Linked DNA regions of Chelativorans sp. AA-79. The main gene of each other region encodes a partner of the protein of the gene in region 2 in a complex. Links are inferred from orthologs where the notes say so. Each region holds a gene or a part of one and is shown on either strand. Other genes may lie near its edges.

What was found. Proteins that work in one complex are often made in the same cells at the same time.
Region 1: the proteins of rpsG (region 2) and tig are in contact, whole or in part, in a crystal structure (PDB 3GTY), measured with the Thermotoga maritima proteins. The link is inferred for Chelativorans sp. AA-79 from one-to-one orthologs. Residues at the interface, in WP_004081843.1 of Thermotoga maritima: Lys34, Lys52, Lys55, Glu59, Arg62, Gln63, Glu66, Asn67, Lys69, Val71, Arg95, Ala109, Lys110, Lys111, Gly112, Arg113, Pro114, Glu117, Glu121, Ile124, Ala125, Tyr127, Asn128, Asn129, Thr130, Gly131, Lys135, Asp139, Arg142, Met143; in WP_004081061.1 of Thermotoga maritima: Glu122, Val124, Val129, Leu130, Tyr133, Glu188, Gly259, Ile262, Tyr263, Glu266, Ser270, Glu273, Gln274, Glu277, Arg308, Gln311, Ile312, Ser315, Tyr316, Glu325, Arg329, Arg336, Leu363, Phe366, Trp367, Arg373, Leu377, Arg381, Leu384, Glu387.

The regions. Positions count from the first base shown.
Region 1 is NZ_CP120361.1:2,945,632-2,949,384, forward strand. Bases 801-3,753 are described here. They hold tig (trigger factor), read right to left. Parts: upstream 3,013-3,753; coding sequence 1,588-3,012; downstream 801-1,587. Other genes in these bases: PVE73_RS14345 (MFS transporter), read left to right, coding at 801-1,518; PVE73_RS14360 (DUF1127 domain-containing protein), read left to right, coding at 3,523-3,663. Also shown: PVE73_RS14340 (peptidoglycan DD-metalloendopeptidase family protein), read left to right, coding at 1-174; more of PVE73_RS14345, read left to right, coding at 316-800. UniProt on the Bacillus subtilis protein: Involved in protein export. Acts as a chaperone by maintaining the newly synthesized protein in an open conformation. Functions as a peptidyl-prolyl cis-trans isomerase.
Region 2 is NZ_CP120361.1:2,735,250-2,739,775, forward strand. Bases 707-3,630 are described here. They hold rpsG (30S ribosomal protein S7), read left to right. Parts: upstream 707-1,895; coding sequence 1,896-2,366; downstream 2,367-3,630. Other genes in these bases: PVE73_RS13240 (AI-2E family transporter), read left to right, coding at 707-1,040; rpsL (30S ribosomal protein S12), read left to right, coding at 1,460-1,831; fusA (elongation factor G), read left to right, coding at 2,394-3,630. In the rest of the region: more of PVE73_RS13240, read left to right, coding at 1-706; more of fusA, read left to right, coding at 3,631-4,484.

The DNA.
Region 1 (3,753 bases), 210 kb from region 2 along the record:
GGGATGCTGGTTCGTAAGGGGGACAAGGTCAGCGATGGCGAGGTCATCGGCCGCGTCGGAAGCAGCGGGCGCTCCACCGGCCCGCATCTTCATTACGAGGTGCGCAAGGGCGGCGTGCCCGTCAATCCGCAGAAATTCATGACCGCAGGGCAAAGCCTCGGCAAGCTTCTGTAGCTCCTCTCGGCCCATCAAAAAAAGCGCCACGCAAAATGTCGGCCCCGGATGGGATGGTCCGTCCTCCGTGCAGCCGTCCGGCGGGTATGGACATGTTTCCTCCCTGCGACGGCATGATGTCGTGGTGGAGAGGACAATCAGATGAGCCATTCCTATCGTTGGGTGATCGTCGGCGCAGGCGCGCTGATGGGCTGCGTTGCCGTCGGGACGATGTTCTCGCTGGCGATCTTCCTGGAGCCGATCGGCACGGACACGCTTTGGTCCCGCGCCGGGATATCGAGCGCCATGACGCTCAATTTCATCGTCATGGGGCTCGGGGGCTTCGCCTGGGGCGCGGCGAGCGACCGTTTCGGCGCCCGCATCGTCGTTCTGGCAGGCGCCATGCTGCTGGGGCTTGCGCTGGTGCTTTCCAGCCGGGCCACCTCGCTGCTCGAATTCCAATTGACCTACGGGGTCCTCGTCGGCCTGTCCGCGAGCGCCTTCTTCGCGCCAATGATCGCCGCCACCACCGCCTGGTTCGAAGAGAACCGCGGACTTGCCGTTTCTCTGGTATCGGCCGGGATGGGCGTCGCGCCGATGACGATCTCGCCCCTCGCGCGTTGGCTGATCTCCGCCTATGACTGGCGTACGGCCATGTTCGCCATCGGCATCCTGGCCTGGACGCTGCTTCTGCCAACGGCTCTGCTCGTCCGCCGTCCGCCGGCTCCCGCCGCCAGCGAAGCCGCATCCGGGCTTTCTGCCGGGAACAGCGGAATGTCGGTCATGCAGGCATTGCGCTCACCGCAGTTCCTCGTTCTCGGCTTCACCTTCTTCGCCTGCTGCGCGGCCCATTCCGGCCCGATCTTCCATATGGTGAGCTATGCGATGGTCTGCGGCATCGCCCCGATGGCGGCCGTGAGCATCTACAGCGTCGAGGGGCTCGCGGGACTGGGAGGGCGGCTCCTCTTCGGCGTGATGGCGGACCGCCTCGGCGTCAAGCAGGTGCTGGTCACAGGCCTGATGGTGCAGGCACTCGCGATCGCAGCCTATCTTTTCGTGAGCAGGCTTGAGGCCTTCTATGCGCTCGCCGTTCTATTCGGCGCCGTCTATGGCGGCGTGATGCCGCTTTATGCGGTGCTTGCCCGCGAGTATTTCGGGCAGCGCATCCTGGGCACCGTGTTTGGCGCGGCCACCATGCTATCGAGCCTGGGAATGGCCTTCGGACCGCTCGCCGGCGGCTGGGTGTTCGACACGTTCCAGAGCTATGCCTGGCTCTTCATCGGTTCGGCCATCGTGGGGCTGGGCGCCGTCGGTATCGCCCTCGGCTTCCCGCCGCTGGCGCGCACCCGGCTGCAGCCTGCATAAAAGCGTCCGGTAATAAAAACCCCCGGCTCACGGCCGGGGGTTTTCAGGGGGAAACCGTCTCAGCGAGGCTTACTCGGCGTCGTCCTTCTTGGCGGCCTTCTTCTTGGGTGCGGCCTTCTTCTTGGCCGTTTCCTTCGGCTTTTTTTCCTCGCCTTCCTCTTCCTCGGCCAGGAGTTCCTCGCGGCTCACCTTCTTGTCCGTCACGTCGACCTGCGACAGGAGCTGATCGACGACCTTCTCCTCGAAGAGAGGGGCGCGGACCGAGGCGAGCGCCTGCGGGTTCTGGCGATAGAATTCGTAGATCTCCTGCTGCTGGTTCGCGGGATAGCGGCGGATCGAATCGATCAGCGCGCGCTGCATCTCGTCATCGGAGACCTGGACGTTCGCCTCTTCGCCGATCTGCGCCAGAACGAGGCCGAGGCGCACCCGGCGTTCGGCAAGGCGCTGATATTCCGCGCGCGCCTCCTCCTCGGTGGTATCTTCATCCTCGAAGGTGCGGCCGGCGGACTCGAGGTCACGCGTCACCTGCGACCAGATATTGTCGAACTCGGCCTGAACAAGCTTGGACGGCGCCTCGAACTTGTAGGTCTCGTCGAGCGCATCGAGAAGCTGCCGCTTGGCCTTCTGCCGCGTCATCTGGCCGAACTGGCTCTCGAGCTGCCCGCGGATGATCTCGCGCAGCTTGTCGGCCGATTCCAGGCCGAGCTTCTTGGCGAGCTCGTCATCGATGGTGAGCTCCTCGGCCGAGGCCACCTGCTTCACGGTCACTTCGAACTCGGCTTCCTTGCCGGCCAGATGCTCGGCCGCATAGGATTCGGGGAAGGTGATCTTGAATGACTTGGTGTCGCCCGCCTTCAGGCCGGTCAGTTCCTCCTCGAAGCCGGGGATGAACTGGCCATGGCCGATCACGACCTCGGAATCGGTGGCGGACCCGCCCTCGAAGGGTTCCCCGTCCAGCTTGCCCGAATAGTCCAGCGTGACCTTGTCCCCCTTCTCCGCCTTGCCCTTCTTGGGCTCGTAGGTGCGCACGGAGTCGGCCACGCGCTTGACCTGTTCCTCCACCTCCTCCTCCGGCACGTCGTAGACCGGCCGGGTGATCTTGATGTTGGAGAAGTCCTTGATCTCGATCGGCGGAATCACCTCGTAGGACATCGAGAACTCGAAATCCGCCGCGCCGGCGAGCACCTTCTCGGCCTCCTTCTCGTCCTCCGTCATGGAGATTTCCGGCTGCATGGCGGGCTTCTCGCCGCGCTCGGAAATGATGGTGCGAGAGGAATCGTTGAGGATCTCGTTCACCACCTCGGCCATGAAGGACTTGCCATACATGCGGCGCAGATGCTGCAGCGGCACCTTGCCCGGGCGGAAGCCCTTGAGCCGCACCTTGTTCTTGGCATCCTCCAGGCGCGCCGTGAGGCGGGCTTCCATATCCTCGGCCGGCACGGTGACCTTGATCTCGCGCTTAAGACCGGAATTGAGCGTCTCGCTAACCTGCATTCATCAAACCTTTATGTTCACTCGTGCCGGCGGCTCGGAGGCACCTCGCCGCCCAGCCTGCCGAAAATCCGTGTCCAGGGGTGGCCTGGTGCGGGTGGAGGGACTTGAACCCCCACGGCTTTCGCCACCAGAACCTAAATCTGGCGTGTCTACCAGTTCCACCACACCCGCTTTCCGAAAGGCCGGCGCCCTCGAAAGCGCGGGGTTCTATATCATTTGGGCTCCGCCTATCAAAGGAAATTTGCCCGTAACGGGCTTTTTCGGCACAGGCGCAGGACAACACGACTTCCCGGTTCCATCGGGACAATGAGAGGCAGCGCGCGGCAACGACGTTTCGTCAAGAAAGATGGCGGGGCCGCAACCGCATTTGGACAGGCTTGTGGCGGCATTATGGTGCATTGCACAACATGCATTGCTGCCATGCAACATTCGCACTACCGCTGGGCGTCGACCCCGACTATCTAGGGGTCACAAGGTTGGACGAACCAAGCGAACAAAGCGAGCAAGACAATGAACCTGATCCGCAATTATCGTAACTGGCGCCGCTACCGGCAGACAGTCAACGAGCTGAGCCGCCTCTCCACCCGCGAGCTCAGCGACCTGGGCATCGCCCGCGGCGATATTCCCTACGTGGCCCGCAAGTCGGTCTAACGTAGACAAGAGTTTCGTCAGGATTACCTCCTCCCAATCCTGACGGATAACGACCGGCAATCTCCTCCTCCCGATCGCCGGTCGATCAAA
Region 2 (4,526 bases):
GTCTGCTTGCCATAGCCACCACCCTGCTGATCGTTCTCGTTCTCCGCGAAACGGCCTGGATGACCGGGACCTTGGCGCTCGCCTTCTTCGCGGCCCTGGCGCTCTGGCCGATCGATCACTGGATCCGCGCCCATCTGCCTCCCCCGCTGCGCTGGCTTGGTCATGCCGCGGCACTCGTCGTCATGCTGCTCGCCTTCCTGCTCTTCTCGGCGGGGTTGTTCTATGTGGTGCAACAGATTGCCCAAGGACTCGTGCGCTATCAGGAGCCTCTGGAACAGCTCACGCGACAGATCGGCCGATGGATCCGGATCGCCGGAGAAGGTGGCGGGGAGGGCACTGCTTCGCTCGCGGAACGCCTGGTGGATCCGGTCATCTCCATCGCCACTACGATCATGCAGTCGGTCTGGAGCTTCGCGGGTATCCTGACGCTGCTTTATTTCCTCGTTTGGCTGATTCTCCTCGAGACGCCTTCCTTTTCGGCGAAGCTTGCGGCGATGACGTCCTATCATGATGGCGCAACCCTGCGCCGAATCGTCGAGGCGACGGCCTCGCGCTTCCGCCGCTATCTCGTGGTGCGGACGGTGCTGGGGATTGCGACCGGCGCGCTCTACGTGCTCTGGCTCTGGTGGTGGAACCTCGACTTCCTCCTCGTCTGGGGTCTGTTGGCCTTCATGCTGAACTATATTCCGACCGTCGGCTCCATCATCGCCGGCATCCTGCCCATGACGCTTGCCGTGCTGCAGCGTGACCCCGCTTCGGCACTTGTCATCGGTGCGGGGCTGTTGCTGATCGAGCAGTTCATGGGCAACTATGTCGACCCGAGACTCCAAGGGAGGGAGCTTTCGATCTCTCCCCTTGTCGTGCTTGTGGCTCTCATGTTCTGGACGTGGGTCTGGGGCCTTCTCGGCGCCATCCTCGCGGTGCCGATGACCCTGGTGATCACGATCGCCTTCTCTCGCGTCGAGGCCCTCCGCCCGATCGCGCTGGCGCTCTCGAACGCGGAAGACATGGAGGATCTGAAAGACGTTACGACAGCCTGAGCGCAAAGTTGCGAAGAACCTGGCAGCAGGCCTGGAAAGAGCGGCTGCCTCTTCCCATATCGCCCGATGAATTGATCGTTTTCGGCGGCTGCCGGCAGGCGGGCGATATCGGCGCAAGATAATTGCCGATGCGGGCTTGACGGGTGCGCCAGTTGCGCGTATTACCCGCCGCGTCTGAGCCGATGTGAGGCCTTTCTCTTCGGAGCGACCCGTTCCGGAGCTTGAGCCTCAAACAGGGTTCGTTTTAACGAGCGACAGACTTTCCGGCGCATGAAGCGGATTGCCGCTTCCTCTGCTTTTGTTCGGGCAGGACCGCAGCCAAGCGGTTTGTTGCCCGAATTTGCGTTAGGAACGCTGTTTGTCGTGCGAATGGAACCTGTGTTCGCTCATGACACGAGATTGAAACAAGGGAAGGTTTGATGCCGACCGTAAGTCAGCTGATCCGCAAGCCGCGCCAAGCGCCGGTGAAGCGCAACAAGGTGCCCGCCATGGAGGCGAACCCGCAGAAGCGGGGTGTGTGCACGCGCGTCTATACGACGTCGCCGAAGAAGCCGAACTCGGCCATGCGCAAGGTGGCGAAGATCCGGCTTGCCAACGGCTTCGAGGTGATCGGCTACATTCCGGGCGAAGGCCATAACCTGCAGGAGCACTCCGTGGTGATGATCCGCGGCGGCCGCGTGAAGGACCTTCCCGGCGTGCGCTATCACATCATCCGCGGCGTGCTCGACACGCAGGGTGTGAAAAGCCGCAAGCAGCGCCGCTCCAAATACGGCGCGAAGCGTCCGAAGTAAGGGTTTTCCCGGCTTCGGCGCTTTTGTTTTCAGCGCCGGGCCCTGAAGGTGAGAGACGAAGAAGATGTCCCGACGTCACCGTGCAGAAAAGCGCGAGATCAACCCGGATCCGAAGTTCGGCGATCAGGTTGTGACCAAGTTCATGAATGCCATCATGTACGAGGGCAAGAAGTCCGTCGCCGAGCAGATCGTCTACGGCGCACTCGATCAGGTGGAGGAAAGGACCAAGCAGGAGCCGGTCGCGATCTTCCATCAGGCGCTCGACAATGTCGCGCCGCATGTAGAGGTCCGCTCCCGCCGCGTGGGCGGCGCCACCTATCAGGTGCCGGTCGACGTGCGTCCCGAGCGCCGTCAGGCCCTCGCCATCCGCTGGCTCATCTCGGCCGCGCGCGGGCGCAACGAGAAGACCATGGTCGAGCGTCTGTCCGGCGAATTGCTGGATGCGTCCAACAACCGCGGCACCGCGGTGAAGAAGCGCGAAGACACCCACAAGATGGCCGAGGCCAACCGCGCTTTCTCGCATTACCGCTGGTAAGGCGCGTAAGAAGAAGAGGACCCTAGGATGGCCCGCGAATACAAGATCGAAGACTACCGAAATTTCGGTATCATGGCGCATATCGACGCCGGCAAGACGACGACGACCGAGCGTGTCCTGTACTACACAGGCAAGTCGCACAAGATCGGCGAAGTCCATGACGGCGCGGCCACCATGGACTGGATGGAGCAGGAGCAGGAGCGCGGCATCACCATCACGTCGGCCGCGACCACGACCTTCTGGAAGGGCCGTGACGAGAAGCTGCGCCGCTTCAACATCATCGACACGCCGGGGCATGTGGACTTCACCATCGAAGTGGAGCGCTCTCTTCGCGTGCTCGACGGCGCCATCGCGCTGCTCGATGCCAATGCGGGTGTGGAGCCGCAGACGGAGACCGTGTGGCGCCAAGCGGACAAGTATCATGTCCCGCGTATGATCTTTTGCAACAAGATGGACAAGATCGGCGCCGACTTCTACCGCTCGGTCGAGATGGTGAAATCGCGGCTCGGCGCGACGCCGGTCGTCATGCAGCTGCCGATCGGCGCCGAAAGTGACTTCAAGGGCGTCATCGATCTCGTCGAGATGAAGGCGCTGGTCTGGCGCGACGAGTCGCTGGGTGCCGCCTGGGACATTCTTGAGATTCCGGCCGAGTTCAAGGAGAAGGCAGAGGAGTATCGCGAGAAGCTCGTCGAGGCTGCTGTCGAGATGGATGAGAGCGCCATGGAGCGCTATCTCGAGGGCGAGATGCCGTCGATCGAGGAGATCCGCGCGCTGATCCGCAAGGGCACGATCGAGGTCAAGTTCTTCCCGATGTTCTGCGGCTCCGCCTTCAAGAACAAGGGCGTGCAGCCTCTCCTGGATGCGGTGGTCGACTACCTGCCCTCGCCGATCGACATTCCCGCCATCCGGGGCGTGGATGCCAAGACCGAGGAGCCGATCGAGCGGCACCCGGACGACAACGAGCCGCTCTCGATGCTGGCCTTCAAGATCATGAACGACCCCTTTGTCGGGTCGCTCACCTTCTGCCGCATCTATTCCGGCGTGCTCAAGAAGGGTTCCTCGCTCGAGAACACCGTGAAGGGCAAGCGCGAGCGCATCGGCCGCATGCTGCAGATGCACGCCAATTCCCGCGAGGACATCGAGGAAGCCTATGCGGGCGACATCGTGGCGCTTGCCGGTCTCAAGGAGACCACCACGGGCGACACGCTCTGCGATCCGCTGAAGCCGGTGATCTTGGAGCGCATGGAGTTCCCGGAGCCGGTCATCCAGATCGCCATCGAGCCCAAGACCAAGGGCGACCAGGAGAAAATGGGCCTGGCGCTCAACCGCCTGGCGGCCGAAGATCCTTCCTTCCGCGTCAAGTCCGACGAGGAGAGTGGCCAGACCATCATCGCCGGGATGGGCGAGCTTCACCTCGACATCATTGTCGATCGCATGAAGCGCGAGTTCAAGGTCGAGGCGAATATCGGTGCGCCGCAGGTGGCCTATCGCGAGACCATCACCAAGGCGGCGGAGATCGACTACACCCATAAGAAGCAGACCGGCGGCTCGGGCCAGTTCGCCCGCGTCAAGATCGTGTTCGAGCCGAACCCGGAGGGCGAGGATTTCGTGTTCGAGTCCAAGGTCGTCGGCGGCTCCGTGCCGAAGGAGTACATCCCCGGCGTGCAGAAGGGCATCGAGAGCGTCCTGTCTTCGGGCCCGATCGCCGGGTTCCCGATGCTGGGCGTGAAGGCGACGCTCGTGGACGGTGCCTATCACGATGTCGACTCCTCGGTGCTCGCTTTCGAGATCGCCGCCCGTGCGGCCTTCCGTGAAGGTGCCCAGAAAACCGGTGCGCAACTGCTCGAGCCGATCATGAAGGTCGAGGTGGTGACGCCGGAAGAGTATGTCGGCAGCGTGATCGGCGATCTGAACTCGCGACGCGGTCAGATCCAGGGGCAGGAGGCGCGCGGCGTCGCCGTGGTCATCAATGCCATGGTGCCGCTCGCCAACATGTTCAAGTATGTCGACAATCTGCGTTCGATGTCGCAGGGCCGTGCCCAGTATACGATGCAGTTCGACCACTACGAGCCGGTTCCCAGCGCTGTCGCGCAGGAGATTCAGAAGAAGTTCGCGTGATCGCCCTTAAGGCGTGCACCAACAAACGGCCTGACCAGGCAA